One region of the Pseudarthrobacter sp. AG30 genome, then DNA from elsewhere that is predicted to be linked to it. Evidence: riboswitches for the same ligand, from Rfam matches in the RefSeq annotation. Region 1 holds a riboswitch; each other region holds the start of a gene.

The links. A riboswitch is a leader RNA that binds a small molecule or an ion and turns the genes downstream of it on or off. The one in region 1 is predicted to bind cyclic di-AMP.
Region 2: it holds a riboswitch for cyclic di-AMP, as region 1 does, so the genes downstream of both, DC347_RS05915 (hypothetical protein) here and DC347_RS03955 (LysM peptidoglycan-binding domain-containing protein) in region 1, are expected to answer to the same signal.
Region 3: it holds a riboswitch for cyclic di-AMP, as region 1 does, so the genes downstream of both, DC347_RS13210 (NlpC/P60 family protein) here and DC347_RS03955 (LysM peptidoglycan-binding domain-containing protein) in region 1, are expected to answer to the same signal.

What each region holds. Positions count from the first base shown of each region.
Region 1 is NZ_QEHL01000003.1:157,666-167,780, forward strand. Features, by position in the region: gene DC347_RS03940 (AI-2E family transporter) at 1-690, opposite strand, end outside; gene DC347_RS03945 (DinB family protein) at 878-1,402, shown strand; gene DC347_RS03950 (YdiU family protein) at 1,453-2,919, shown strand; gene DC347_RS03955 (LysM peptidoglycan-binding domain-containing protein) at 2,998-3,834, opposite strand; cyclic di-AMP (ydaO/yuaA leader) riboswitch at 3,838-4,010, opposite strand; gene DC347_RS03960 (transglycosylase) at 4,264-5,577, shown strand; gene DC347_RS03965 (TraR/DksA C4-type zinc finger protein) at 5,599-5,958, shown strand; gene DC347_RS03970 (DNA alkylation repair protein) at 5,955-6,482, shown strand; gene DC347_RS03975 (DUF1810 domain-containing protein) at 6,507-6,953, shown strand; gene DC347_RS03980 (glucose 1-dehydrogenase) at 6,987-7,880, opposite strand; gene DC347_RS03985 (metallophosphoesterase) at 8,024-8,527, opposite strand; gene DC347_RS03990 (DUF1918 domain-containing protein) at 8,602-8,793, shown strand; gene DC347_RS03995 (NUDIX domain-containing protein) at 8,826-9,341, shown strand; gene DC347_RS04000 (endonuclease/exonuclease/phosphatase family protein) at 9,363-10,040, opposite strand.
Region 2 is NZ_QEHL01000004.1:85,265-95,379, reverse strand. Features, by position in the region: gene tadA (tRNA adenosine(34) deaminase TadA) at 1-64, opposite strand, end outside; gene DC347_RS05930 (phosphatase PAP2 family protein) at 120-923, shown strand; gene upp (uracil phosphoribosyltransferase) at 936-1,571, shown strand; gene DC347_RS05920 (glyoxalase superfamily protein) at 1,616-2,017, shown strand; gene DC347_RS05915 (hypothetical protein) at 2,085-2,792, opposite strand; cyclic di-AMP (ydaO/yuaA leader) riboswitch at 2,796-2,958, opposite strand; gene DC347_RS05910 (glycosyltransferase family 39 protein) at 3,104-5,185, opposite strand; gene DC347_RS05905 (glycosyltransferase family 39 protein) at 5,192-7,306, opposite strand; gene DC347_RS05900 (bifunctional glycosyltransferase family 2/GtrA family protein) at 7,303-8,730, opposite strand; gene DC347_RS05895 (HAMP domain-containing sensor histidine kinase) at 8,813-10,115, opposite strand, start outside.
Region 3 is NZ_QEHL01000014.1:31,738-41,852, forward strand. Features, by position in the region: gene DC347_RS22115 (hypothetical protein) at 56-187, opposite strand; gene DC347_RS13190 (metal-sensitive transcriptional regulator) at 307-642, shown strand; gene DC347_RS13195 (heavy-metal-associated domain-containing protein) at 661-885, shown strand; gene DC347_RS13200 (cation-translocating P-type ATPase) at 888-3,173, shown strand; partial or broken gene DC347_RS13205 (IS110 family transposase) at 3,191-4,240, opposite strand; gene DC347_RS13210 (NlpC/P60 family protein) at 4,583-5,347, opposite strand; cyclic di-AMP (ydaO/yuaA leader) riboswitch at 5,351-5,547, opposite strand; gene DC347_RS13215 (heavy-metal-associated domain-containing protein) at 5,791-6,105, shown strand; gene DC347_RS13220 (hypothetical protein) at 6,374-6,853, shown strand; gene DC347_RS13225 (DUF305 domain-containing protein) at 6,995-7,636, shown strand; gene DC347_RS13230 (F510_1955 family glycosylhydrolase) at 7,752-8,630, shown strand; gene DC347_RS13235 (cytochrome c biogenesis CcdA family protein) at 8,636-9,385, shown strand; gene DC347_RS13240 (multicopper oxidase family protein) at 9,427-10,115, shown strand, end outside.

The DNA of each region.
Region 1 (10,115 bases):
GCCGAGCACCAGGAGGCTGCGTTCCGCGGCCAACTGTGCTTTTCCTTGATGGTTGCCGGGAAGGAACCCGATCAGGAACGACCGGATCCTCTCGCCGTCCTTGAGGAAGAAGAAAAGGATGACGGCCGTCAGGACCGTGCCGGCAGCTATCTCCCCTGCGGTCCTGAGTCCGGTCAGCGCATCGGCTCCCAGGGTTCCGCCGGCAAGGAACTTCTGGAATTCGTTGCGGGCCGCGTCGATTTGCGCGCCGGTCAGTGCGACGGGTCCCGTGGTGATGAATTGCTGCAGTTGGCCAATCCCTGCTTCCGCCCGTGCTGCCAGAACCGGGGCCTGCTGGCGGACCAGTGCAACGATGCCGCCCACCACTCCGGCCGCGACGGCGATGATCACCAGGAAGGATGACAGCACGGCCAGCGACCGGGGGAACCCGCGGGCGGCGAGCCACCGCACGGCGGGAGCCATTGCCGACGCCAGGATCAGGGCGACCAGAACGGGTACGGTCACCAGCGGAACCCGGGTGGCGGCCACCACGGCCACCCAGGCGAGCGCCAGCAGCGAGAGCGCCTGGACGGCCCTGATGCTGGCCCTGCCCAAACCATCCGCCCAGAGCGCTGACATCCTTGCCGCGGGGGACTGGGCCCGGGACGGTTCTGCCCCGTGACTGTCCGGGGATACATTGCTGCGTTCCATCGGTTCTCCTTGCTTGCGGTCAACGCCCGGCCCACGACATGATGCACCTTGGTTACCTTGTACCCCGCGTCCCCCTCAAAGTCGAAACAAGCGCACGTGTTGACTGGGGCCGCCTGTTCACAGGCATTACTTTTACTCAGTAACCTTATTGTTCCCCCGACCGGGCAACCCGAAAGGCGCCAGATCCATGGATTCCAAAGAATTGCTCCTCGAGTCCTTTGGCCGCCTCCCGGGCCTGGTCCGGCAGGTGCTCGACGGGCTCGACGAGGAACAGCTCCAGCACCGCCCCTCCGGCCGCGGCAACTCCATCGCCTGGCTGGTGTGGCACCTGGGGAGGGTGGAGGATGCGCAGGTCGCCTCCGCCTCGGAGTTGGAACAGGTCTGGACGTCGGAAGGCTTCGTGTCGCGTTTTGGCCTCCCGTTGGCGGAAGGCGACACGGGCTATGGCCACTCCAGCGGCCAGGTGGATGCTGTCCGGGCATCCGGTGAGCTCCTGCTTGAGTACTGTGAAGCAGTCCACCGGCAGACCACGAAGGTCCTCGAAAGCCTGGAAGAACAGGACCTGGACCGCGTGGTGGACAGGCGCTGGGATCCGCCGGTGACCCTTGGGGTGCGGCTTGTCAGCATTCTGGGGGACTGCCTCCAGCATGCCGGCCAGGCGGCCTATGCCAAGGGGCTGGATGATGCAGGGGCCAGCGGCGGCAGGGCCTGAAACTCTCCGTGCAGGAGGGGCGGGCGGCACCACGGCGATAGGGTTAACCCATGACGGCAGCAGCTGAATCCACGGTCACCTTCGACGGCCGCTTCGCCCGTGAACTGGCGGAACTTGCGGTTCCCTGGCAGGCCGAGGAAGCTCCGGACCCCGAACTCCTGGTCCTGAATGAAAAGCTTGCAGCAGGCCTGGGCCTTGACCCGCGATACCTCCGCAGTCCCGAAGGGGTGCGCCTCCTCGTGGGCAACCACGTTCCCGCCGGTGCCACCCCGGTGGCGCAGGCTTACGCGGGCCACCAGTTCGGCGGCTACTCCCCATTGCTCGGCGACGGACGCGCGCTCCTGCTGGGGGAAGTCACGGACCGCGCCGGCCGCCTGCTGGACATCCACCTCAAAGGCTCGGGGCGCACCCCGTTCGCCCGCGCCGGGGACGGCCGGGCCGTCGTCGGGCCAATGTTGCGCGAGTACGTTGTCAGTGAGGCCATGCACGCCCTGGGTATTCCCACTACGCGCTCCCTCGCTGTCGTGGCGACGGGGCGGCAGGTCCGGCGCGAGGGCATGCTGCCCGGTGCTGTCCTGGCACGGGTGGCCAGCAGCCACTTGAGGGTTGGGAGTTTCCAGTACGCCCGGGCCACGGAGAACATGGACCTGCTCAAGCGGCTGGCTGACCACGCCATCAGCAGGCACTATCCGGACGCTGCCGTCGCCCCAAACCCCTATCTGGCACTGTTTGCGTCCGTCTGTTCCGCCCAGGCCGGGCTGGTGGCCCGGTGGATGCTGGCGGGATTCGTGCACGGGGTCATGAATACGGACAACATGACCATCTCAGGGGAAACCATTGATTACGGCCCGTGTGCGTTTCTGGATGCCTTCGATCCCGCCGCCGTCTTCAGTTCCATCGATGTCAGTGGCCGTTACGCCTACGCCAACCAGCCAGTCCTTGCCGAATGGAACCTTGCCCGCCTTGCCGAGGCAATGCTGCCGCTCGTTGACGAAGACGAGGACAAGGCCGTTGCCGCAGCGGTTGAGGTGCTCGGTGGATTCCGTGGACAGTACAGCACGGCGTGGACGGGCGGCATGAAAACCAAACTGGGTCTTGCCGCTGGAAACGCCAGCGACGACGCCGCGTCCAGCCTTATTGACGATGTGGTGGCCATTCTCAAGGACGGCCCGGTGGATTACACCCTGTTCTTCCGTAACCTAGGCAGGGCGGCCCGCGGCGACCTGCGCCCGGTGCGCGGGATGGTGATGGATTTGGCCGGCTTCGACGCCTGGTCGGAGCGGTGGTTGGCGCTGCAACCCGACGCAGGGCTGATGGACAGCGTCAACCCGGCGTACATTCCACGGAACCATCTGGTGGAGGAAGCCCTCGCCGCCGGCACGGAGGGAGACACTGCCCCGTTGCACCGCCTGCTTCAGGCCGTGACCGATCCTTTCACCGAGCGGGCCGGGCTGGAACGCTACATGGACGGTGCCCCGGCGGAATTCGGGACCTATACGACCTTTTGCGGGACCTGATCCGACGACAACAGGAGGGTGGCAACCGGAGACCCGGCTGCCACCCTCCTGTTGGGAGCAGGCTTTACTGCGCGAAGACTAGGCGACGCGGACCACTGAGTAGCCGCTGAGCCAGCTGATGGAGTGCAGCTGCGTGGTGTAGCCGTTGACGCCGCCACTCACAACCTGGCCGTTGCCGGCGTAAACGCCCACGTGGCCCGAGGTGATGATGAGGTCGCCGGGTGCCGGGCTCCCGACCACGCTGCCGTACTGGAAGAACTGCGTGGGAGCCAGGTCGCCGACGCTCTTGCCGACGGAGCGCAGGGCCTTTTCAACCATGGCGGTGCAGTCCTGGCTCACGCCGACCTGGCCGTAGGCGGAGGCCAGGATGGCAGCACCGGTCCCGCTGCCGGTGGTGGACGCCACCGGCGTTGCTGATGCGTAGGACATGTTCATGCCGGTGTTCGCCGGTGCGGTGGCGGCTGCTGCCTGGACGGGGGCCGCTGCCGGCGCGGGGGCAGGTGCTGCCACGTAGCCGGCGCCGGGGATCTGGATCTGGTCACCGGGGTAGATGATGGACGACAATCCCAGGCCGTTGGCAGCCAGGACGTCATTGAGGCTGACTCCGTACGCGGCCGAAATCGCGCCGAGGGTGTCCCCGGAAACGACGGTGTGGACGGTTGCTGCCGCGGCTGCCGGAGCAGTTGCAGGAGCTGCGGCGGCCTGGACGCTGGCCTGCTCAGTGGTGTCCGCGCCCGTCACGCCCGCATGGGCCGGGGCGCCGACGCCGAACGCGATGCCGGACGCGGCGGCAACAGCGAGGGCCGGACGGCCAAACGAACGGGCCTGTGATTTGGCCGTCACGGCGAGTCCCTCGAGCGCAATGGAGCGGGCCGGGGTCGCGCGGTGGCGGGCAGTGCTGAGATTCTTTGACACGATTGATCGCCTCTCCCATGCCTGCGGGGTGAGCTGTCGGGTTCGGGTTGGAGATACCCGGCCGAACATATCTCCGCGGTGGGCGGAGGAGCTGTCCGACTTAACCCCAAGACCTGAAAGGTCGTGGAAACTTGGTTCCCCCGTCCCTGCCAGCATGAATGCGGTTGAATCCCGGTATCAGCGGCAGGGCTCGGCAAACTGATGGGAGTGTCCCGTTTGGGGAGGGACACCAGAAGACCATAACCCGCCGACCCTCCCATTGTCACGTTTAGATAACATGCGAGGTTCTTCTCTCGTATTCAACCAGCGATTGGATGGGTCCGATCCACCCTCGCCGGGCTCCCGCCGGTCCGGCACCGGACCAAACGGGTAACAAAGCAGGCACGGCCGCCTTTCCGCTCCGGCGTGCCGCCGGTATGCTTCGGGACTATGCCCCTGTTCGTGACCATGCCCACGTCCCCGCTGGTGGGGGGACTGCTCGCCATCGCAGTGGCAGCGGCCACGGTCCTGCCTGCCACGGCAGACGAGCCTGCACCTCCCGGTGGGTATCCGTCCTGGGCTGACGTGCAGCAGGCGCAGTCTTCCGAGGCAGCGAAAGTGGCAGAGATCACCACCATCAACGGGCTCCTGGACGGCCTCCAGACCCAGGCTGAAGCCGCCGGTAACACGGCGGTCCGGGCAGCGGCCGACTACGCCGCAGCCGACGCCGGGCTGCAAGCGGCATCGGTCAGGCTGGATTCATTGTCCACCCAGGCTGCCCGCGCCAACGACGAACTGGCCCGTCATCGCAAGGAAATCGGAGCGCTTGCCGTCCAGGCGTACAAGACGGGCGGGACCAATACCGGATTCTTCGTGGCCCTTGATGCCCTGCGGAACAACAGCGTCCAAGGGCTCAACCTCGTCCAGCTGGTGGGCGACAAGACTGCTGCTCTGGTGGAGAAAGCTGCGGCTGCCGGAAAAGTTGCCGCATCCCTGGCAGAGCAGGAAAAAGTGGCCCGCACTGAGCGGGAACGACTGTCCGGGGAAGCAAAAGCCAAACTGGACGCAGCCCGCTCCGCCCAGGACGCGCTTGCCCGGCAGGTAAATGACGAACAGCAGCACAGCACCGAACTGACCGCCCAGCTGGCCTCGCTGAAGGGAACGACGGCGGCACTTGAGGGGGAGTATCGCCAGGGCCAGGCGGCGCTGGCTGCCTATGAAGCGGCCCAGGAGGCCAAGCGCGCCGCTGCGGCGGAGCAGGCCCGCCGGCAGGCCGAAGCCGCGGCGCAGGCTGCCGCGGCCGCAGCCCGGCAGCCCAAACCCGCGGCTGCGGCTCCGGCCGGCAACGCGGCGGTACCGGCCCCGCCGGCCGACCCGGTTCCCGGCAGTCCGCCGCAGCCAGCCGTGCCCGGCCCGCCGCCCGTCGTCGTTCCCTCCGTCCCGGGCGGTGCCGTCAATGATCCTGCCGGCGCCAAGGCCTATGCCTCAGGACGCCTGGGTGCCCTCGGCTGGGGCGCCGACCAGTTCCAGTGCCTGTCCCAGCTGTGGACCAAGGAATCCGGCTGGCTGACCACGGCCACGAATGCCTCATCCGGGGCCTATGGCATAGCCCAGGCCCTGCCGCCGGGAAAGTACGCCAGCGCCGGAAGCGACTGGCTGACGAGTTACCGGACGCAGATTGACTGGGGGCTCGGCTACATCCGCGACCGCTACGGGTCCCCGTGCGGCGCCTGGAGCCATTCCGTCGCCCTGAACTGGTACTGACTGGCGCGCTAGGCTTTCCGCATGCCAGATTTCGAACGGTTCAGGGTGCTGCTCGAAGAGGAACGGGCCCGGAGGTTGGCCCTGTTGCCGGCGCTGCGGGCTGATATCGACGCGGCCAACGCGGCCCGGCAGGACTCCAACGTCGATGACGAACACGATCCCGAGGGCGCCACGATCGCCTTCGAACTGTCGCAGGCGTCGGCATTGTTGAAGCAGAGTTCAGCCGGGCTGGACCAGGTGGAGGCAGCCCTGGAGCGGCTGGCCAACGGCACCTATGGAACCTGTGCGGTCTGCGGCGAGCCCATCGCGGCCGGCAGGCTCGAGGCGCGGCCCTGGACCCCATTCTGTATCCTTCATGCCTCTGCGGGGCGGGGGCGGTGACCGAGGTGCCCGACGTCGCGGCTGCTGCTGAATTTATCGACCGGACCCTTCAGAACGAGGGTGCCTGGTACCGGGCCGACGAGGTGGGCTACCGGCTGGGCGGAGCCCTGGCCTCCTACGGGTCTTCGATCGGCGCAGTCCGCGGCACAGTCCGGGACGCCCTTCGGAAGTTCAAGGACATGGGCCATGACACCACGGTCATGCTGGCCTCCGCCCTGTGGGGCCAGCCGAAACCAGGCTCGCAGCCGGTCTTCGAACGCCGGCTGGCCGCCGTTGTCCTGCTGCAAACAAAGGTGCAGGTGCTGCGGCATTCGGACCTCACCCGGCTGGAGGGCTTTCTCCGCTCGGCCCAGGCGGCAGAGCTGGCCGGGCCTTTGGTTTCCGACGTCCTGGTGCCCTTGCTGGCCGGCTTGGACCACCGAGACCGCCAGCGGGCCGCGGCTGTCCTGGCGCGCTGGCGCGAAGACCCTGAATCCCAACTCCAAACGGCAGCACGCCTCGTGGAGAAAGAGTTGACACAATGACCTGCAAGCCACAGAGGAGAGCCCATGAGTGAAGCGTTTGACCTGGAACGATTCGTCGCCGCCCAAGACAGTGGGGGAACCTACCGAAGCGCGCTTGGCGAATTGCAGCTCGGCAACAAGACCGGGCACTGGATGTGGTTCATTTTCCCCCAAGTTGCCGGGCTGGGGCAGAGCGCCACCTCGCGGGCTTACGCCATCTCGTCCCTGGCAGAGGCACGGGCCTACCTGGACCACCCCGTCCTGGGCCCGCGCCTTCTTGAGTGTGCCTTGGCTCTCACCACGCATTCCGGCCGTTCGGCGTCGGACATCCTTGGCGGAATCGATACGCAGAAGCTCCGTTCGTCCATGACACTGTTTCTCCGGGCCGCGCCCGGAGAAACAGTGTTCAAGACGGTCCTGGCCCAATTTTTTGATGGCGAGCCGGATCCTGCCACGGATGAGCTCCTGGCCGGCCAGGAGGCCGCCGACTAACCGGAGGGCCCGCCGTGTTGGGCGGCCGGGAGCTTAGGGCGTGGGGCTGCCGCCGTTGACATTCAGTGTCTCGCCGACCACGTAGCTGGACTCGGGTGAGGCCAGGAAGACGTAGGCGGGGGCCAGTTCAGCGGGCTGGCCGGCACGGCCCAGGGGAGTGGATTGGCCGAACTCGGGCAATTCTTCCTTGGGCTGGCCGCTGCTGACCTGCAGCGGAGTCCAGATGGGCCCGGGCGCCACCGCGTTGACCCGGATTCCCTTGGGCGCAAGCTGTTGAGCCAGGCCCTTGGTGAAGTTGTTGATGCTGGCCTTGGTGGTGGCATAGTCCACCAGGGTCGGCGACGGGTTGTAGGCCTGGATGGACGTGGTGTTGATGATGGTGGAGCCGGCGGGCATGTGCGGCACGGCAGCCTTCGTGACCCAGAACATGGCGTAGACGTTGGTCTTGAGCGTGTGGTCGAACTGCTCATCCGAAATGTCCTGCAGATCCTCCTGTGCAACCTGCTTTCCGGCGTTGTTGACCAAGACGTCAACCCCGCCCAGCACTGCCACGGCAGTATCCACCAGTTCGCGGCACGCTGCGGAATCCTTCAGGTCGCCCGGCACCTTGACCGCCTTCCGGCCTGCGGCCTCAATGATCCCGGCGATGCGCGCGGCGTCTTCCTCTTCCTGCGGCAAGTAGGAAAGGACGACGTCGGCGCCTTCCCTGGCGAAGGCGATGGCCGTCGCGGCGCCGATCCCGGAGTCCGCGCCGGTAACGATGGCCCGGCGGCCTTCCAGCCGGCCGGTGCCGCGGTAGGTTTCCTCACCCAGGTCGGCCTTGGGCTCCAGGTCGGCGTCCAGGCCCGGTTCGGGCTGGTGCTGCTTGGGCGGGGAGATCTTTTCGTAGGCGGTCACGGGATTGCGGAAGGTGTACTGGTCAGTCATGGTGGTCCTCCTGTTCGGGTGGGACGCGGGCCCATTGGCGGCCCGGGACATGAAGCAGCCGGCAATTGCGGAAAGGGTAGCCAACAAAAACTAAGCTTGCTTACTGTTCCAGCCTAGGCAATTCCGGCCGCCGTGCCAAGCGCTCACCGCGGGACCTCCACCACCCGGACCCCGGCAAGGGCGCCATCGTCGAGTACCGCCTCCATATAGGTGCAAACCGGCTGGCGCCGGCGGTCCGTAGGCGACCCGGGGTTCAGCAGCCGAAGCCCGCGCGGTGACACCGTGTCCCAGGGGATGTGGCTGTGGCCGAAGACCAGCACATCGGCGTCCGGGTACAGCGCTTCGCACCGGAGCTCGCGTCCTGTGGCCGGCCCGGTCTCATGGACCATGGCAAAGCGGACCCCATCCAGGGTGGCAGTTGCCGTTTCCGGCAGGCGCCGGCGCAGTTCGGGACCGTCGTTGTTGCCGTAGACGGCCAGCAGCCGCTTGCTCCGGCGTTCGAATTCGTCCAGCAGGGCTGCCTCCACCCAGTCGCCGGCGTGGAAAACCACATCGGCATTTTCGACGGCGGACCACACCTGCTCCGGCAGGTCCCTGGCGCGTTTTGGTACATGGGTGTCGGCGAGCAGGACGAGGTTCAGCGGCATACCGGAAATCCTGCCATGCGGCACTGTTCCGGTGCGCCCGCGGGTCGTACCCTTGGGCCGTGGAGGTGATTGCCATGGAGGCAGCCCAAGGCGACCGGATCGTGGTGCGCGGCAGGAACGTGGGGTCCGCGGACCGGCACGGGGTGATCCTGGAGGTGCGCGGCCAAGGCGGCGGCCCGCCCTACCTGGTCCGGTTCGACGACGGCCACGAAACAGTCATGTACCCGGGCGGTGATTTCGCCGTCGACCACGGGCAGGGCACCTGACGTCCCGCCGCTTCACCTGTCAAACTGGGGCAATGGACCATTACCCGCCCTCCAGCCTGTCCTCCACTCCGCCGCCGCGGACCGGCCCCCGCGATCCGGGCGACGCCTGGGTGGAAGGTGACCGCGGCCGGTTCTGGGGCAGGTTCGGAGCGGCCGGGGTCCTGGCCTGGGATCCCGCCAGGGGAGTCCTGCTGCAGCACCGCGCGGTATGGAGTCACAACGGCGGAACCTGGGGCCTGCCCGGCGGGGCCCTGCACCAGGGCGAAGAACCGGTCGACGGCGCCCTCCGGGAGGCCTACGAGGAAGCGTCGGTTCCGCCCGGCAACGTCGACGTTCTCTTTACCTCCGTGCTGGACCATGGCTACTGGTCCTACACCACCGTGGTGGTCCGTGTGCGGGAGTCCTTTGAACCGGTCATCAGCGATCCGGAGAGCATTGCCCTGCTCTGGGTTCCGGTGGCTGAAGTCCACGGCATGGAACTCCACCCCGGCTTCGCAGCAGCCTGGCCGGGCCTGATGGCACAACTGGACGCCGGGGAATCCTGGTAAACGGCGGCGTTGCAGCCGGGCCTAGTAGCCTTCGCCGTACTCGGCTGTCACCAGGATGGGCAGGTGGTCTGAATTGCCGCGCGGAAGGGTTTCCACGCTGGCGATATCCAGCCCCAGGGAGGTGGCGAAGTCGAAATGGCCCTTGAAAACCTTGTACCGGGTGTAGGTGCGCCGGTTGCTCAAGGAGAGGGCATAGCCGGAGTTCTTCATGTGCATATCCAGGTTCTTGGTGAAGAACGGATAATTGAAGTCGCCCACCATCAGCGTCATCAGGCCTTTACCCATGCTGAGCAGTTCCGCGTGGGCCGCGTGGATCTGCTTTCGCCGCAATGAGTTCGACGCCGTCAGGGGTGCTGCGTGGAACGAGCCGATCACCAGTTCGTGTTCGGTCTGGTTGTCCATGACCCGCGTGCCGATCAGCCGCTCATGGGCCGGAGCAAGGACCCTGTCGTGCATCGATTTCTTCAGGGCAAAGGACTGCGTGTCCAGGGCAGTGAACCTGCTGGTCCGGTAGTAGATGGCCAGGCCCAGCCTGTTGCCCTTGGTGGCATCCGCCAGATGGAGGGGGCCCAGGGTCTCCGGGAGGTCGCTGGAATCCACCTCCTGGAGGCACAGCGCATCGACGTCGTGATTCCGTGCCAGGGCGAGAAGTTCGCCGCTTGCGGCATGCTTGCGGAGGTTGTAGCTGATGACGCGCATGAAACACCTCTTTTGAGGGTTGCTGACAGGACCAGTTCCTGAGTGTAGTCCGCTTGGCTGTGGTACCCGCCAACA
Region 2 (10,115 bases), on a different contig from region 1:
CGCGGTGCGCCTCCGCGAGGGCAAGGCCCATCCAGGCGTCGTGTTTCTTTTCGGGCAACGGCATGGCTCAATGATAGTTTCGGGGATACTCAGGTTACTTACCGATGCCGGGAGGCACCATGGATACGCTTCGGGACCGCTTGGGGACCTGGTTCAAACCCTACGCGGCGCTGGTCCTCACCATCCTCGTGGGCGGTGTTGTCATCGTCTCCCTCGCCCTGCTGGGCGCCGAGGTGTATGACGACGTGGTGGACTCCGCCGGGCTGGCCAACCTGGACAAGCCGGCGCTGGCCCTGTCCGAGAGCCTCCGCAGCCCCGGGCTCGACGCGTTCGTTACCGGGTTCACCAATATCGGCGGTGGCATCGGAATGCCCATCCTGGCCAGCATCCTCACCGCGTGGCTGACCTTCCTCAGCCGCAACTGGCGTCCGCTGGTCCTGATCGGCGGAGCCGCTGCCGTGTCCATTACCGCCACCACCTTCGGCAAGAAGCTGGTGGGACGCACGCGCCCGGATCACGCAGACGCCGTTCCGCCGTATGAGGATTCCCCGTCGTTCCCGAGCGGGCACACCCTGAACACCACCGTGGTGATCAGCCTGGTGGTGTACCTGATCTGCCTCCAGTTCCACGCCATGCGCGTCCGGGTCCTGGCCATCACGGCGGGCGCGGTGTTCATCATCGCCATGGGTTTGAGCAGGGTTTTCCTGGGCCACCACTGGCTCACGGATGTCATGGCGGGCTGGCTGCTGGGGCTCACCTGGGTGGGTGTGGTGATTATGGCCCACCGGCTGTTCCACATTGTCCGCAGGCGGGAACACGTGGGTGCGGCGCCGTCGTTCGACCGTCCCATCGTCCGGGACGTGGTGGCCGAGGAGCTGCACGACGGCGAACACTACGGACCCGGCAAAGGCAGCGCCGGATGATAGTTTTAGGGGATGCGCACTCTCGTTGTTGACCACCCCCTGGTCGCCCACAAGCTCACCGTCCTGCGGGACAAAAACACGCCGTCGCCGGTCTTCCGCCAGCTGACGGAGGAGCTGGTGACCCTCCTGGCCTATGAGGCCACGCGGGAGGTCCGCACCGAGCCCGTCACCATCCAAACGCCCGTCAGCACCACGGTCGGCACCGCGTTCACCAAGCCCACGCCGCTGGTAGTTCCCATCCTGCGGGCCGGCCTGGGCATGCTGGAAGGCATGACCAAGCTGGTGCCCACCGCCGAGGTGGGCTTCCTGGGCATGGCCCGGGACGAGGAAACCCTGGACATCATCACGTATGCCGAGCGCCTCCCCGAGGACCTCACCGGCCGCCAGGTCTTCGTCCTGGACCCGATGCTGGCCACCGGCGGAACCCTGCGTGAGGCCATCAAGTTCCTCTTCAAGCGCGGCGCCTCCGACGTCACCTGCATCTGCCTGCTGGCAGCCCCGGAGGGCCTGGCCAAGCTGGAGGAGGAACTGGGCGACGCAAACGTGCACATCGTCCTGGCCTCCATCGACGAGAAGCTCAACGAGAAGTCCTACATTGTTCCCGGCCTCGGCGACGCCGGCGACCGCCTGTACGGGATCGCCGGGTAGGTTCCACCCTTTTTCAAAACCGTTCCCGCCGCTAGCCTGTGCGGATGGACTGGAAACTTGAACTTGTCTTTGTCCCTGTATCCGATGTGGACCGCGCCAAGGATTTCTACGTCAACAAGGTTGGCTTCAACGCCGACTACGACGAACGCCCGTCGGAGTCGATCCGCTTCGTGCAGTTGACGCCACCCGGCTCCGCCTGCTCCATCTGCATCGGCGAAGGGCTGACCGACGCTCCGCCCGGCACAGGATCCAACCTCCAGCTGGTGGTCAGCGACATCGAGGCTGCCCACCGCCAGCTCAAGGGCAACGGCGTGGACGTCAGCGACGTGGATGTGCAGCAGTGGGGCCACTTCCTGTACTTCGCCGATCCGGACGGCAACAAGTGGTCTGTCCAGTACATCCCCTGGCGGAATGCCGGGCCGGGCGACGTCCAGGGCGCCGGTTAACGCAAACCGCGGGCCGCATCGACATGATGCGGCCCGCGGTTTGCGTTGCGCCCGGTGCAGGTGGTGCCTAGTACCAGTTGTGTGCCAGGTGGAAGTTCAACGCACCGCAGGGCGAGGCGTAGCTCTTCTTGATGTAGTCCAGGCCCCAGTTGATCTGCGTGCGGTAGTTGGTCAGGTAGTCGGCGCCTGCGCTGGCCATCTTCTCCGCCGGCAGCGACTGGACGATGCCGTACGCGCCGCTGCTGGCGTTGGTGGCGGTGGTGGTCCAATCGGATTCCTTGGTCCACAGCGTCTGCAGGCACTGCATCTGGTCCGGTCCCCAGCCAAAGGAGGACAGCTGGCTGGCGGCGTAGGCCTGGGCGCCCGCGGGATCGTTAACCGCGACGGCGGGAGCAGGCTCAGGCGCGGGGGCCGGCGCAGGTGCGGGTGCTTCAGCCGGCGGGGCGGCGGGAGCGGGCGCGGGGGCCGGCTCCGCGGCCTGCGGTGCCACGCTGATGGCGGAAGGAGCAGGATTAGCGGCCGGGTTGGAACGGATTTCGCTCTTCTCGATGCTCATCTGGGCATCCGCCGCCGACGTGGAAGCGCTTGACCCGGTGGACGACGCCTGGGTCATGTTGTTGGTCGCCTGGCCTGCCGCGCCAACGCCAACCAGCACCGCGCATGATGCAGCGAGGACCGCAACACGCCGGCCCACGGTGGTCTTTTTGGCGGGCTGGGGTTTGGCCCGATGTTTTGCCTTGGTTTGCAGGCATGGTTTTGCCATGGATTTAGACATGATTGATCGCCTCTCACACCTGCGGAGTTAGCTGTCGGGTTCGGATGAGGGCATCCGGCCGCACGGAAAAAACACGTGCTGGCTTAACCCCAAGGGCAATCATTGCCCGGGACGGTGGGTCCCCCGCCTCTGCCGTTGCTCAAGCGGAATCCGGGAAGCGGCAGAGCTTGGCGTCAACCCGGGATATGCGGCCCGAACGGGGACCGCACCCAATCGACGGTACAGGAAGATTGCGCATTAGTCACATTTGGGTAACGGAAGTCACGAATTATGGCGCGTCGATTTGCTGCAGGCGGATCCCCGGCGCCGGTTTATCCCGCCAGGATATAGACCGTGGTCCCGCCAATGTTTTGCGCCGGGAACGTGGACTCCACCCACTGTGCAATCCGGGTGGAGACGTCAGAGCCGCTGCTGGACATCATGGTCCCGCCGGCAATGAAGTAGTGGATCCGGCCTTGGGAGACCAGCGCTTGGAACTGTTCCAGCGTGGGGGAGGGGTCGGTGCCGTTGAAGCCGCCCACGGCCATCACCGGCAGTTCCGTGGCCAGTTGGTAACCTGCGGCATTGTTCGAACCGACTACTGCCGCTGCCCAGGTGTAGTTTGAGGCACCGTCCTTCAATGCGGCCACGAGCCCGGCCGACGGCGTGGGCGCACCCAGGAGGCCGCCCATCCCGCCGGCGCGGCCACCGGTGGCACCCGGACCGCCCTGCGCTGCCCCGCCCTGGCCTGCTGCCCCGCCCTGGCCGGCACCCTGGCCTTGTCCGGCCTGGCCTTGTCCAGCCTGGCCGTTGAACTGCCGGGACGTGCCGCCCGCGCCAAACCCGCCGGTCCGGTTTCCGCCGAACCCGCCCGGGCCGCCGAACGACGTCGCCGGTCCGGCGCTGACAATGGCCCCGCTGTGCGCCGTCGCCGCCGTCGACATGGAGAAGGCCAGCGGGCCGGCGAGCGATGCCGCAATGGCGAGCGCCGTCGTCGTCCGTTGCACGGAGCGCAGGCGGATGAACCTGTTCAACCCTGTTCCTGCTGCGGCCGCAAGGCCTGCCGCCAGCACCACCCAGCGCGGCCACGGGCCGTAGGCGGATGTGGTTCCCAGCAGGGTGAATGCCATCAGGGCTGCCGCGGCCACTGCGGCGGCCAGGAAGACCGCCGCGGCGGCCTGCCGCCGGTGCTGCCAGAGAAGGGCCGGCCCCAGGCCGGCCAGGGCTGCGATCCCCGGCGCCAATGCCACCGCATAGTAGGGGTGGATGATGCCCGCCATGAAGCTGAAGACCAGGCCGGTCACCAGGACCCAGGAACCCCAGACGAGCACCGACGCCCGGACGGCGTCAGTCCGCGGCGCCCGGCGTCCCACCCACAGCAGGCCGGCAGCAAGGATCAGTGCGGAGGGCAGCAGCCACGCGATCTGGCCGCCAAATTCGCTGTTGAACATCCGCAGCAGCCCGGGAACGCCCCAGCCGTTGGCGCCGCCCACGCTCCCTGTCTCGTCGCCTGTGAGCCGGCCCAGGCCGTTATAGCCGAGGGTCAGTTCCAGGATGGAATTGTCCTGCGAACCACCAATGAACGGACGGTCCGCAGCCGGGATGAGCTCCACGACGGCCAGCCACCAGCCGGCCGCGGCAAGCATCGCGGCACCGGTGGCGAGCAGGTGCAGCAGCCGCCGGCCCAGCCTGGCGGGCGCCGCGACCAGGTAGGCGAGGGCAAACCCGGGAACCACCAGCAGGACCTGCAGCTGCTTGGCAAGGAACCCGAAGCCCAGGAGAACCCCTGCCAGCAGGAGCCAGCGCAGCCTGTCCTCCTGCACGGAGCGGAGCACCGCATAGGCGGCGGCGGTCATGAGCAGCACCAGCAGGGCGTCCGGGTTGTTGAACCGGAACATCAGCGTGGCCACGGGCGTCAGTGCCAGCGCAGCGGCGGCCAGCAGCCCTGCCCGGTGGGCGAGGCGCGGGTCACCGGTGGCCGGTGCCGCGGCCCGCCGGACGGCCAGGTACAGCAGCCAGGCGGTGCCGACTCCCATCAGGGCTTCGGGAACCAGGATGCTCCAGGAGCTCAGGCCGAAAATCCGGACCGACAACCCCATGATCCACAGGGACGCCGGTGGCTTGTCCACCGTGATGGAGTTGGCGGCGTCCGAGGAACCGAAGAACCAGGCCGCCCAGTCCTGCGATCCGGCCTGGGCAGCGGCGGAGTAGAAAGCGTTGGCCCAGCCCGATGTCCCGAGGTTCCACAGGTAGAGCACGGCGGTAGCTGCCAGCACGGCTGCCAGTTCCAGGCGGTGCCGGAGGGCCGGGGGCTCCCGCCGCACGCCGGCCGCGGCAGCAGGGCTGGAGGCAGCAGGGCCGGGGGCAGCGGGAGCGGAGGGAGCCTGCACCGGAGTGGAGTTAGAGCTGGCCATGGGGTCCTACTTGGTGAGTTGGTACACCGTGGAGTTACCCACGGTTTGGGCCTGGAAGTTGGCTTGCACCCAGGCGGCCACCTCGGAGTTGCCGCCCCGGCCGCCCATGCCGCCGCCCATGCCGCCTTCGATGAAGTAGCTGATCTCACCCCTGGCCACCATGGCCTGGAACTCGGCGAGCGTGGGATAGGGGTCGCCGCCGTTCCAGCCGCCCAGGGCAATGACGCTGGTGTTCGTGGCCAGTTCCAGGCTGGCGGCCTGGCTGGCCCCGGAGACAATCGCCGACCACTTCGTGGTGGTGCCGGTGAGCAGTGCGGTCACGGCTGCATCGGCGGTGCCTTCGCCGGGACCACCCGCCCCGCCGGCTCCGGGGGCGCCTTTGACGCCGCCGGCTCCGTTCGCGGGATCAAAACCGCCGGCACCGGCTGCCGCATCCGTTCCGTCGGTCCGGTCGCCACGGAGCGCGGCGTCGTCCCGGAAGCCGGCAGCCCTGTTGCCGAAACCGCCCGCCGACGAACCTGCGGGCCCCGACGTCGGGATGGATCCCGAATGGGCGGACGCGGCGGTGGCCAAGGTCCAGGCAGCCGTTCCAAGGCCCCCGGCCAGCAAGGAGAGGACGACGACGGCGGCCGTCCCGGAGCGCCGGAACCGTCCCGCAGCGCCCTTGCCGTCAAGGCGGAGGAGGATGGCGGCCGCCGCGAGGACACCGAGGACGATGGTGGCGATGCGCAACCACGGCAGCCAGGACGTGTCGCGGCCCAGCAGCACCGAGGACCAGATGGAGGTGCCCAGGACCACGACGGCCAGAGTTGTCCGTGCCGGCCAGTACGCGCGGCCGCGCCAGAGTTCGACCGAGCCGATGCCCACCAGCGCGGCGATGGCCGGGGCCAGTGCCACTGAGTAGTAGGGGTGGACGATGCCGCTCATGAAGCTGAAGACGCCAGCCGTGACCAGAAGCCAGCCGCCCCACAGGATCAGGGCCGCGCGGCTCCGGGACGTGCGCGCTTCGCGGCGGGTGAACCACAAGCCTGCCACCAGCAGCACCAGCGCGGCGGGCAGCAGCCAGGACACCTCGCCGCCGAAGCTGGTCCCGAACATCCGCAGCAGGCCGGCCGCGCCGCCGAATCCCGCATTTCCGCCGCCGAAGCCGCCAGCCGCACCGCCGCCCGGGCCGCCGGCTCCACCTCCGGGCATTCCTTCACCCGAACCGGTGATGCGGGCCAGGCCGTTGTAGCCGAAGGTCAGTTCCAGGAAGCTGTTGGTGGTGGACCCGGCCATGTACGGCCGTTCGGAGGCCGGCGTCAGCTGGAAAAGGGCAACGTAGCTGCCGGCCACCACGACGATTCCGCCCAGCGCGCCGAGCAGGTGGACCAGCCGGCGTCCCAGCGGTGTGGGGGCAGCCCACAGGTAGGCAAGTCCAAGCGCGGGAACCACCAGGAAGCCTTGCAGCATCTTGCTGAGGAACGCCAGGCCTATCACGGCCCCCGCCGCCACCAGCCACTTCCATCCGGCCCGTTCGATGGCCCGGGTGGTGAAGTACGCCGCCAGCACCAGGCAGAGGGTGAGCATGGCGTCCGGGTTGTTGAATTTGAACATCAGCGCCGCCACGGGCGTCAGTGCGAGGGCGCCGCCGGCAAGGAGGCCTGCCACCGGACCGGAAACCCGCTTCACAGCGAGGTACAGGAAGCCGACGGCGGCCACTCCCATGAGCGCTTCGGGCACCAGCATGCTCAGTGACGAGAAGCCGAAGATACGGCCCGCCAGGGCCGGGATCCAGAGCGCGGCGGGCGGCTTGTCCACGGTGATGGCGTTTCCGGCGTCGAGCGATCCGAAGAGGAGTGCCGTCCAGTCCTTGGTGCCCGCCTGGATGGCAGCGGCATAGAAGGAGTTTCCGAAGCCGGTGGCGGCCAGGTTCCAGAGGTACAGGATTGCCGTGGCCACCAGGAGGCCGGCGGCCGAGGGCCGCACCCAGCGGGGCTGGCCGCCGAAGGCGTAGCGGGTCCAGCGCGGTCCGGTGCGTGCGGGGCCGGCAGAGGAAGCCGCGGCACCTGACGGGTGCTGTGGACCGTCGGTTGATTCGGTGGTCGATCCGGCGCCTGCCGGTGAAAAGGTGGAGGTCATGATGCTGCCGTTTCTGTGGAGGCGGTGGCGGTCGTGTCGTCGGCGGACGAAGCTGCGGGGGTTCCGGCGGATGGTGTTGCCGGTCCAGGGCCTGTCCATGGAACGGGGCGCGTGGAGGGTGCTGTACGCGGCGCCCGCTCCCGGAAGACCCAGAGCCGGAACAGCAGGAACCGCACGGCGGTGGCGGCGAGGTTCGCCGCCACGACGGTGAGGATTTCCGCCCACCGGTCCGGCGTCGTCGTCCTGTGCACCAGTGCCAGCGCACCCGAGGTGAGCAGCAGGCCGATGCCGAACACGATCAGCCCCTCAAAGTGGTGCCGGACCGGGTTGCCACCCTGGATGCCGAACGTGAAGCGCCGGTTGGCTCCCGTGTTGGCGACCGCCGTGATCAGCAGGGCCAGGAAGTTGGCAAGTTGGGGATCCATGAAGCCGCGGCAGAATACGAAGATCGCCAGGTAGGCCAGGGTCGACGCCGCACCGATGGCGGCGAAGCGCACCAACTGGCCAAACAGGCTGCCGCCGCGCGTTTGCTCGGCCGCCCGGGACGAGGCGGGCAGCGGCCCCCGCGCCAGGGCTGCCCGCAGCTCCGGAACCGGGATGCGGCCGTAGAGCAGGTCGCGGGTGAGCCGTGCCATGCCCCGGACGTCCGCCAGCGCCGTCCGGAGCACGTCAACGCTTGAATCAGGATCGTCGATCCAGTCCACGGGAACCTCATGGACGCGCAGGCCGCACCGCTCCGCCAGGACCAGGAGCTCGGTGTCAAAGAACCAGGAGTTGTCCACGGTGTACGGAAGGATCTGTTGGGCCACGTCTGCGCGGATCGCCTTGAACCCGCACTGTGCGTCACTGAACCGGGCACCCATGAAGGAGTGCAGCATCAGGTTGTAGCCGCGCGAGATGAATTCCCGCTTGGGTCCGCGGACTACGCGGGAGTTGCGTGTCAGCCTCGTGCCGATGGCAAGGTCCGAATGGCCGGAGATCAGCGGCGCCAACAGTGGTGCCAGGGCCGCAAGGTCGGTGGAGAGGTCCACGTCCATGTAGGCCAGGACCGGCGACGGCGAGGCCAGCCACACCTTGCGCAGTGCATTTCCGCGGCCCTTTTCGTCGAGGTGGACCACTGCGAGTTCGGGGAACTCCCGGGCCAGGCGTTCGGCGATTTTCAAGGTGCCGTCCGTGCTGGCGTTGTCCGCCACGGTGATCCGGAACGCGTGCGGAAAGGAATCGAGCAAGTGGGCGTGAAGCCTGCGGAGGCATTCCTCCAGGTCGCGTTCCTCGTTGAAGACCGGGATGGTTACGTCGAGGACCGGCGCGGTGGTGCGGGTGTCCACGGGGGCGCGCCGTCCGGCGCGCCCCCGTGATGGAATGCCCACCGGCGCCACCGCGGCGTCCGGCAGGGTTCCTGAAGTGGAGTCGGTGAGCGTCATGAATCAAGAGTGGCGCCGCCGTATTTGAGGGCTTTAGGCGCAACCTGTGACGTGCCTGTGTAAGTGCGGCCGGCGCTCGCAGTCAGGAGGTGGCGGTTGCCGCTGCCGGCAGGCGGACGGCGAACTCGGTCCTGCCCGGCCGGGAGGCGAGTTCCACGGTGCCGCCATGGGCCGCGACGATGGATTCGACGATCGAAAGCCCCAGCCCGGACGATCCTTCGGAGCCTGAGCGGGAGGCATCGGCCCGGGTGAACCGGGAGAAGATGTTGCCCTGGAACTCGGCGGGAATGCCGGGGCCGTCGTCGGTGACCGTGACCACCACGCTGCCGTCGGCGGAGCGCATGACCCCGGTGGTGACGGTGGTGCCGGCCGGCGTGTGCTTCCTGGCGTTCGAGAGCAGGTTGGCCAGGACCTGGTGGAGCTGGGTGGTGTCGCCGCGGACGGTTACCGGTTCATCGGGCAACGTCAGCTGCCAGGTGTGGTCCGGTGCCATGACCTTTTCGTCGCTGACGGTTTCGATCACCAGCTGGGTGAGGTCCACATCGGTGGTTTCGGTCGCCTTGCCCTCATCCAGCCGGGCCAGCAGCAGCAGGTCCTCCACCAGGGCGGTCATGCGCTCAGACTGGCTTTGCACCCTGCCCAGCGACTTTTGGCCGTCCTCGGTGAGGGTTTCGGTCATGCGCATCAGCTCGGTGTATCCGCGGATGGCGGTCAATGGGGTCCGGAGCTCATGGGAGGCGTCCGCCACGAACTGGCGCACTTTCATCTCACTCCGTTGCCGGGCTTCGAGAGCGCTGGAGACGTTGTCCAGCATGAGGTTCAGCGCGTGCCCCACGCTGCCCACTTCCGTGGTGGGATGCGCTGCCGACGGCGGGACACGCACCGCCAGGGCTACCTCGCCGGCGTCGAGCGGCAGCTTGGAAACCTTGGTGGCGACGTCGGAGAGCTGCTCCAGCGGCCGCATGGTCCGGCGGATCAACGCCGTGCCGGCCAGCCCGATCAGGACAAGGCCGCCCAGTGACACCAGCACCATCGTCAACACCAGCGAGGCCTCGGTGCTTTCCTTGGTTGCCAGCGGCAGCCCGGTGATCACCACGTCGCCATAAGGGGTCTGTGTCGCCATGAGCCGGTAGTCGCCGTTGGACAGTTCCCGGTCAACCGGGCTGCCGTCACGGGGGAGGGCCTGCAGGGTGGCCGTGTCCCGGGAAGTCAGCGGCGTGCGGGTGAAATCCGCGGACAGGAAACCCGCTTCCCGAGTGATCTGGCCACCCACCACCCTGGCGTTGAGTGTTCCCACGCTTTGACCCCGCGCGTCGAGCGGATCCGGTCGGCCCGAGGGATTGCCCTCGGGCGGGCGGCCGCGTGAAGCCATGGTCAGCTGCTCG
Region 3 (10,115 bases), on a different contig from region 1:
AAGGCCGGTTGTTCAGTGCCCCCAAGGTACTGAACAACCGGCCTTCAGTGGTTTGTTAGCCTGCGCGGACGAAGGTGGCGGCGCCTTGGAGGTCATCCAGGTCAGGGGTGGACGGTGGTTTCGTTTTGCCGTTCAGGCCGGAGCTTAGGACTTGGCCGTTGCCGAAGTGGCCGGGCTGCATGACCATGTCTCCGGGCTGGGGGCAGGTGACAACCGTGCCGCAATTCATGAACGGCTGTGGCGCAGCCGAATACCCCCTGGGGGTACTTGAATCGGTACCCCGCGGGGGTATATAAAGGGAGGGTTATGGAGAGGACCATCATGGCCCATGAAAGTGACAGCTTCCCGTCCGCCGCGATTGCGGACCACGGGTACAGCAACAAAAAAGAGGCTTACCTTCGCCGGTTGAAGCTCATCGAAGGCCAAGTACGAGGCATCGCCCGCATGGTCGGTGAGGATGCCTACTGCATCGACATCCTTACCCAGGTCGCGGCGGTGAACAAAGCCCTTCACGCCGTGAGTATGGGGCTGCTCGAAGAACACATAGGACATTGCGTGGTGAACGCTGCAGCCGCCTCGGATGAGGCCGGCGAAGCAAAGGTTAAGGAAGCGACGGACGCCATTGGGCGCCTGCTGCGGTAGAAGATTAGGGAGAAACGCATGAGCGTGACGACAACGGTCAATATTTCCGGGATGCACTGCGGCCACTGCGTGGCATCGGTGACCGAAGAGCTGCAGGAACTTGAGGGCGTCGCTGCCGTGGACGTTTCCCTGAACAAGGACGGCGTCTCGGTCGCCACCATCACGTCCGCGGCCAAGCTGGACGCGGAGCGGATCGACGCGGCGATAGCTGAAGCCGGTTACACCGTCGTGGCCGGCGGTTAGGCGTGGATACGGAAACCCTCGCCTCCGGCACCCGCATCATCGAACTCGACATCCAGGGCATGACCTGTGCGTCCTGTGTTGCCCGGGTAGAGCGGAAACTGGGAAAACTTGAGGGCGTCGACGCCAGTGTAAACCTGCCGCTGGAATCCGCCCGGGTCATCGTCCCGGACGGCATTTCGGACCAGCAGATTCTCGACACGGTGGCCGCCACCGGCTATGCGGCTGGGCTCAAAGCCGACAGGGCAGCGGCGGACAAGGCGCAGCAGGATGCGGCGGCGACCGCTCACCCTGCCGATGCGGGCGGGGATGACCAGGCTGCCGCAGCGAAGGCCGTTGCCGGGACCCTGCGGCCCCGGCTTCTGGTGGCCGCGATTTTTACTTTGCCGGTTCTGGTGATCTCCATGGTTCCCGCCGCACAGTTCCCGCACTGGGGCTGGGTTGCTTTTGCCCTCAGCGCCCCGGTCGTCAGCTGGGCCGCGTGGCCCTTCCACCGGGCGGCGGCGATCAACGCCCGGCACCTGGCCTCCACCATGGACACCCTGGTGTCCATCGGTGTCAGTGCCGCCTTCCTGTTCTCGGCGTGGCAGCTTTTAGCCGATCCTGCGCTGACGCAGCACCCCGGCATGGACATGAGCGCCCATGCCCTGTACTTCGAAGTCGCAGCCGTGGTGACAACCTTCCTGCTGCTGGGCCGGTATCTGGAAGCCAACGCCAAGCAGCGGGCAGGCAATGCCCTGCGCGCACTGCTGAACCTCGGAGCAAAGGAAGCCACGGTGGTCCGGGACGGGACAGAGTCCCAGGTCCCTGTCGATCTACTCGTCCCCGGCGATGTCTTCCTCGTCCGCCCCGGGGAAAAGATCCCGACCGACGGATTCGTCGTCGAGGGCCAGAGCGCGGTGGACACCTCCCTCATCACGGGCGAATCACTGCCGGTCGAAGTCGGCGTGGACGACACGGTGATCGGAGCGACGATCAACGCCAACGGCCGTCTGCTGGTCAAAGCCACCCGTGTGGGCAGTGAGACCACCCTCGCCCAAATGGGCAAACTCGTCAGCCAGGCCCAAAGCGGGAAGGCGGCAATCGCCCGGCTGGCGGACCGCATCAGCGCGGTCTTTGTTCCGGTGGTCCTTGGTGTCTCCGCCACCACCTTCGCAGGATGGCTTCTCAGCACCGGTGATCCGCAAGCGGCCTTCACGGCCGCGGTGGCCGTACTGGTGATTGCCTGCCCGTGCGCGCTGGGTCTTGCCACCCCCACGGCGCTGCTGACCGGAACGGGCCGCGGCGCCCAACTGGGCATCCTGATCAAAGGACCGCAGGTTCTGGAAGACACCAGGACCGTGGATACCATCGTGCTGGATAAGACCGGAACGGTCACTAGCGGCAAGCTGTCCGTCTCAGCTGTCCAGGCCCTGGGCGGGACCAGCGAGGATGAGCTGCTCGTCCTGGCCGGGGCCGTGGAGGCGGCCAGTGAACATCCCGTTGCGCACGCCATCGTGCGGGCAGCAAGAAGGGATGGGCCGCTTCCAGCAGTGGCGGGCTTTGACAGCGCACCCGGCGGGGGCGTGCGCGGGACGGTGAACGGCCGCGCCGTCGTCGTGGGGCGTGCCGGCTGGCTGCAGGAGAACGGTATTGATGGCCCCGCCGGTGGGGGGCAGTTGCTGCGGGCGCTGGAGGATTCTGGCGCGACAGTGATCTGGGTGGGTGTCGATGGGGAAGCTGCCGGTCTGGTCAGCCTCACCGACACGGTCAAACCCGGCTCTGCCGCCGCGATCGCCCGGTTGAAGGAGCTGGGGCTCCGTCCTGTTCTCCTGACCGGTGACAACGCTTCGGCGGCGTTAGCCGTGGCCGCCCAGGTGGGCATCCCGGCCCAGGATGTCCTGGCGGGGGTCCTGCCCGAAGGCAAGGTTGAGGCCGTGGGCCGACTGCAGAAGTCCGGGGCGACAGTGGCCATGGCCGGGGACGGTGTCAATGACGCCGCAGCCCTGGCCCAGGCGGATCTGGGCATCGCCATGGGCAGCGGCACGGACGTCGCCATCGCTGCGGCTGATTTGACGGTCATGGGAAGCGACCTGGGCCAGGTCGCGGAGGCCATCGAGCTGTCGCGCCGGACGCTGGCCACGATCAAGACCAACCTGTTCTGGGCGTTCTTCTACAACGCCGTCGGCATCCCGGTCGCCGCGCTGGGGCTGCTGAATCCGATGATCGCCGGCGCTGCGATGGCCGCCAGCTCGGTCCTGGTGGTCAGCAACTCGCTGCGGCTGCGCCGCTTCGGCAGCCGCACAAAATGACTCTTCTATGGGTTCTGTCAAGCCATGGTGGTTTGGAGTTGGCGGAAGATGGAGCGGCAGACGTAGCGTTTGAGGTTCCGGCGGATCTCACGGTTTGATTTGCCTGTTGCCCGGCTGCGGGCGACGTAGTCCTTGGTTGCGGTGTCGAAGCTCATTCGGGTGCGGACGATGACGTCGAAGGCGCGGTTGAGTTGGCGGTCGCCGGAGCGGTTGAGCCGGTGTCTGGTGGTGTGACCGGAGGACGCAGGGCGTGGCGCAACGCCGCCTAGGGCGGCAAAGGCCGCCTCTGAACGGATCCGGCCGTGATGGGAGTAGGCGCAAATGATGATCGCCCCTGTTACGGGACCGACTCCGGGTGTGGTTTGGAGTCCTGGAGCCAGTTCTTCGGTGAGCTGGGCCAAGGCCTTGTGATTTGCGGCGAGCTGGATCGTGAGGTCTTTGACGGCCGATGCCAGGCGTGTGGCTTCGGCACGTGCAATTCGAAGCATGGGGTCCACGACGTTGGAGCTGCGCCAGGCTGCGATGGTGCTGATCTGAGCATCACGCAGGGATGACCGGGCGTCGATTCCGAGGTCGGTGCCGCGGAGTAGGGCTGTGAGGGCGTTGCGGTTGGCTGTCGGTTGGTGATCCAGCAGGGACCGGGAGGCCAACAGGATCCTGATCGCTGCCCGGGTTCCGGCCGCGCGTGGTTCCATGACTTGCTCGCGGGGACGTCCAAGGACGGAGCGGGCAGCGGCTTCGGCGTCGATGGGATCGGACTTGCCGGTCAGGGCCCGTGACGAGCGTGCCGGTGGCCTGACTTCGCCCACGTCGATGCCGACCGCCAGCAGTGCTTGAGTGAGTTGGGCGCCATAGGAGGATGTGCCTTCGACCGCTGCGAGTACTCGTTCCCCGCCGGTGCGGCGCCGGATCCAGGTGATAGCTCAGTCCATTCCCGCGGAGGTGGCTGGGAACACCGCGGTGTCGACCACGGCACCGATTGCGCAGTGAACGGCTGTGAATGTGTGGGTGCGGGCGTGGGTGTCGACTCCGACGACGAACTCGAATTCCTCTGCGATGATCGCCATAGTGTGCTCTCCTCTTCTCATTAACCCGGTTAGGTGACAGGAGCCTGCCTGGGTCGCTTGGAGATGCATCTGTAACGGGTCACACCCAACTGGTGGACAGTCTTCTGATCAGGTCATCCGCGCGGGCAGGCCGTGCCCGGAGAATGGTGCGGACAAGTCATTTTCAAGACACCGCCTGAGCGGGTCGGATATACCCTGAGTCACACGCCGTCCTCCGGGACCAGCCTGCCAGCCAACCTCGGGCCGGCACCTGACCATTACAGTGATTCCCGCTATGCCACGGGATGCTGAAGGCCGGCGATTCACTGCCCCCAAGGCAGTGAATCGCCGGCCTTCAGTGGTTTATTTGCCAGCGCGGACGAAGGTGACGGCGCCCTTGGAAGTCATCCACGTCAGCGGGTGCACGGCCGTTTCGTTCTTGCCGTTCAGGCCCGAACTGAGGACCTGACCGTTGCCGACGTAGATCCCGACGTGGCCGGGCTGCATGACCATGTCACCGGGCTGAGGATCGGTCACCACCGTGCCGTAGTTCATGAACTGCATCGGGCCAAGGTCTCCCACCGGGATCCCTGCGGCGTTAAGGGCGTTTTCCACCAGCCGCGTGCAGTCCTGGATCATGCCGATCTGGGCGTAGGCGGAGGAAACCATAATAGCGTTGATGCCCCCGGCTGCCGGTGCCGCGACCGGGGCTGCAGCGGCCGGAGCGACGGTAATCTGCGCCTTCGGTTTCGCGGCCGGGGCAGGTGCCGTCGACGCTTTGGGGGTCTCCGCCACGACCGGCTTGGGTGCCTCCACCACCGGGGCAGGGGTGGTCTCTACCGCGGGACGTTCGTAAGAGATCTGGACCGTGGAGTCCGCGGTGAGCGGCGCCTGGACCTGGCCCGCAACTTCCAACGTCGAGGCCGGCTCCGCATCACGCTGGGGTGGGGCCTCGGCTGCCTGCGCGGCAATACCGCTGGTCAGGACAAGGCCGGAAGCAGCCGCAATAACAGCTGCCTGGCGGCCTGCGACACCGGCGTTGCCGGCAACAGATTTGGACAGGACCCCAAGGGCACTGGTCTGGACAGGGACCGCACGATGGCGGCCATGACTTTTGCGCATGGGCATGAAAAGGCCTCTCCCACTGCCTGCGAGGTTAGCTGTCGGATTCGGATGGGAGACACCCGGCCGGCCGGTACACGCATGGCACCAGGCGCGACTTCACCCCAAGACCTGCCCGAAGCAGGTCGCTGTTGGTTTCCCCGTCTCTGCCGGACGAAAGTTGCGAACGGATCCCGGGCAGCGGCAGAGTTAGGCAAGTCTGCTCGAGAGTGCCGCATTCGGAGAAACCGGCACGACTTAGACCGTACTTCACTCCGGCATCAGTTGTCACATTTGAATAACAGGAGACGTAGATCACAGCTATATCTACTTCTGCCCAATACCCCCTCCCGGTATAGTTTCTGTTGTTGTCAGTGAAGTGGTATGTCCCGGCCGGCGCCCAGCGTCTGGCTTTCACAGCCGTTCAATCCCAGCGCCCATTGGTCCTTCGTCAAGGAATGGAAACTGACATGTGTGAAACTGAAATCCGTACCCAGCTGCCGCTTGCCGCGGCGTCGGGGTGCAGCTGCTGCTCGGCTGAAGCCGCCCTTGCCCCCACCGCAGCCAACGGTACCGGTACCGTTGAATTCGCTGTGGACGGCTTGACCTGCGGGCATTGCGTGCAGACGGTCGAGAAGGCAGTCTCTGCCCTTGATGGGGTGGAATCTGCCTCCGTTGACCTCGTCCCTGGCGGCCGCTCCCGCCTGCGGGTGCGAGGTATGGCTGACGCGGCAGCGATGCGGGAGGCTGTGACGGCCGCGGGGTACACCTTGGCCAGCAGGTAACATCCGCATTTCTCCGGCGCCCATCCTCCGGGGCCTTGCGCTTCCCAGGAGAGGTCCCACGGCCAGCGTATACAGCCCGCTGGCCCGCGGGCGAGGGCGGCCTTAGCGCCTGAAACCAGGCGTCACAGATAATCCGGAGCACTCCGCTGCCGTGAGGGACGGTGAAACGGAATGCCGCCCGGGCGCGTTGACCAGTAGGAGACCTGCAGGAACACCCTGCCGGTTACCCTTGTATTGAAAGAACCTGTACCGAAAAGGAGGAAGTGTCGTGACCGCAGTACACCGTCGTCGTCTCACCGCCTTCTTCCTGCGGGCCGGGTTCCTGACTGCGGCACTGGCCATCATTTTTGGCATTTTCGGCATGCATGTGATGATCGGCGCCCACGACATGCCCTCAGGCCCCGCCATGTCAATGTCAGGCTTGAGGGGGACGATGCAGCTGCAAACCACGCCGGCCAGCCATACCCAGGCTATCGGGATGTCAGCAGGCGTGGCTTCCAGTGATCCGGCGGCCACGGGTTCCTCCTCCTCCTCCTCTTCCTGTGCCCCTGCAGGGCCGTGCACCAAGATGTCAGCCGGTGGAGGGGCCTGTGTCCTGGCCCCGGGAACCACGACTCTCTCCGCCCCCTTGCCTGGGCCAGCGCCCTATGAGCTGCCCGATTTTGGTGCAGCCGCCGTGCTCGGCAGCACGTATGCCTACTCACCGGCCAGCGCCTCCCCCGGTGATCTCTGTATCAGCCGGACGTAAATCACTCCTCTGCGCCGTGCCTTTCACCGGCGCATACTCCAGCCATCGGCCCGCATGAAACAAGCCGGACCCCGCACGGTCCGCTGCATGCCAGCCCACGGGCGCACTTGCGCCGCTGATACTTTGAGGACCCTGATTTTGATGAAAAAAACTTTGACACTTTCTGCTGCCGCCATCGCCGCGGCCATCGCCCTGGCCGGCTGCTCGACCGGGTCGGGATCTGGCGGCTCTGAGAGCGGCGGCATGTCCGGGATGAACCACGGAAGCTCCGGGATGTCATCCACCGCCGCCCCCGCAAGCTCAGCGGCGGCTGCGGCTGCCTTCAATGATGCGGACACGATGTTCGCGCAGATGATGATCCCGCACCACACCCAGGCCGTGGCCATGAGCGACATGATGCTCAAGAAGCAGGGTATCCCTGCCGCCGTAACTGACCTGGCCGCCAAGGTCAAGGCAGCCCAGGGCCCGGAAATCGACAAGATGACCGGGTGGCTTCAAAGCTGGGGCCAGCCCACAGCCATGCCCACCGGTACGGCTTCAGCGCACAGCATGGAGGGGATGATGGGCGCCGATGACACGGCCAAGCTCGAAGCCGCCCAGGGCGCCGAGGCCGCCAAGCTGTTCCTTACCCAGATGATCGCCCACCATGAAGGTGCCGTCATGATGGCCAGGACCGAAACCACGGATGGCAAGAACACTGATGCGGTACAGCTCAGCAAGGACATCGTCAGCTCCCAGGAAGCCGAGATCCAGGAAATGAAGGACCTGCTGGCCACTCTGTAGTCAGCGCCCCAACGGGTGCCGGCTCTCTTCCCCCTGGGGGGCCGGCACCTCCCCTGTCACCCTTCCCGGTTACCCTGGTCCGCCCGGTTGGCCGGTCCGTCCTTTGGAGTTTCCCGTGCCCCTACACTTTTCACGCCATCGCCGGCCTGCCGCTGCCCTCGCCGCCGCCGGCGCCCTGCTGTTGACCCTGTCAGCCTGTTCCCCTGGCACAGCCAGCGCGCCCGATGCCGCGTCCCCGGCTGCAGCAGGGCGGCCCAGCTCCCACGTTCACGGGCTGAGCGTGAACTCCGAAACCGGGCAGATACTGCTGGCGACCCATGAAGGGCTCTTCGACATCTCTAAAAACACGGGTGTCAAAATCGGACCCAGCATCGACTTGATGGGTTTCACGGCGGCCATGGACGAGGGCGTGTTTTACGCCTCCGGCCATCCAGGCAAAGACTCAACAATGCCCAACCCTCTGGGACTACTCAAGAGCAGTGACGGGGGAAAGACCTGGGCACAGGTCTCCCGGCAAGGGGAGTCGGACTTCCATGCGCTGACCACGACCAAGTCCGGAATTGTCGGCTTTGACGGGACCATGCGCACCAGCACGGATGACTCGACGTGGAAGACATCGTCTGCCGGGTTCGCCCCGGCCGTCCTGGCCGGCAACCCCTACAGCGACACCGTGCTGGCAACGACTCCCGAGGGTCTCCGACGGTCCTCCGACGCCGGGACCACGTGGACCATGATCCATGGGGCACCGGTGATTCAGTTCGCCGCTTTCGCCAGCGCCGCGGAAGCGGCCGGGGTCGCCCCGGACGGCAGCGTTTATCTCTCCGTTGACGGGGGCCTTAGCTGGAGGAGCACCGGAAAGATTGACGGCAGTGTCCAGGCCGTCGCCGCTTCCGAGGGATCCGGGGGCACCCCGTGGATCTGGGCCGCCACGATGAGCGGGCTCGTCGTATCCACGGACGGCGGGGCAACCTTCCGCCCTGCTGACGCCGCCTGACGCTGATGGATATCGGCGGGTTTTTTGCTTCCACCGTTACCTCCGGTGCGCTGCTGATCGCCATCCCGCTGGCGATGACCGCGGGCCTGGTATCTTTCCTCTCCCCCTGCATCCTGCCGCTGGTCCCGGGTTACCTCGGTTTCGTTTCCGGACTGACCGACCCCACGCAACCGAAAAACCGCCGCCGCGTCCTGGCAGGCGTGGGGCTATTCGTGCTCGGATTCGCGGCGGTCTTCACCCTCTACGGCGCGGCATTCGGTGCGATTGGCTCCTGGCTGCTGCGCTGGCAGGACGCACTCATGCGCGGCATGGGCATTGTAGTGATTCTGATGGGGCTGGCGCTCCTGGGGCTGATGCCGTGGCTGCAACAGACCCGTAAAATCAGCCTCGGCCGACGGACCGGCCTGGCCGGGGCCCCGCTGCTCGGCGTCGTCTTCGGGCTCGGCTGGACCCCCTGCATGGGACCGACCCTGAGTGCTGTCCTGTCGCTCAGCGTCACCACCGGCAGCGCCGGGCGCGGCGCGCTGCTGGCCTTTGCCTACTGCCTGGGCCTGGGCATTCCCTTTGCCCTCACCGCACTGGGACTGGGCTGGGTCAGCAACGCACTGACCTTCGTCCGTCAACACATCCGGGCCGTCAACACCGCCGGCGCCGCCCTGCTCATCATTCTGGGCATCCTCATGGTCACTGGAGTCTGGGTTCGCTGGATCTACCAGCTGCAAAACCTCTCCGGGACCTTCCTCACCCCCATCTGACACAGGCGGGGCCGCAAGCACCGCTTTAGCAAGGAGTCGCTATGAATCACCATCTGGACCGGCGCCGCTTCCTGGGCCTATCGGTCGCCACCGCCGCGGCCGCAGCCCTGGCCGCATGCACTGCCAGCACTAAACCCAGCACCACGACGGCGCAACGCATGACGGCCACCGACCCAGCCGTCGCCGAACGTGAAGCCGTGCGCCCCTCTTCCGGGAACACCGTCACCCAACCCCTGCAAGCGGCTGCGCTCACTGCCGCGGTGGCAACCAAGACAATCACCACCTGGGGGTACAACGGCGCACTGGCCGGACCAGCCATCCGTGCCAAGGCCGGGGACCGCCTGAGCGTGAATCTCGTCAACGACCTCAAAGACGCCACCAGCATCCACTGGCACGGACTCGCCCTGCGCAATGACATGGACGGGGTCGCGGGCCTGACCCAGGACCCCGTGGTCGGAGGGGGCACGTTCACCTACGATTTCCGGCTCGCCCACCCCGGCACCTACTGGTACCACTCCCACGTGGAGATGCAGCGCGAACGCGCCCTGTACGGTGCCCTGGTCATCGAAGACCCGGCCGAGGAACTTGTCTACGACCGCGACTGGGTCATCATGCTCGATGACTGGCTCGACGGCATCACCGGCACCCCGGACGAAGTCGTGAAGGAGCTCTCCGGCGGCATGCCCATGTCCGGGTCCATGCCCGGAATGGACCACGGATCCATGGGATC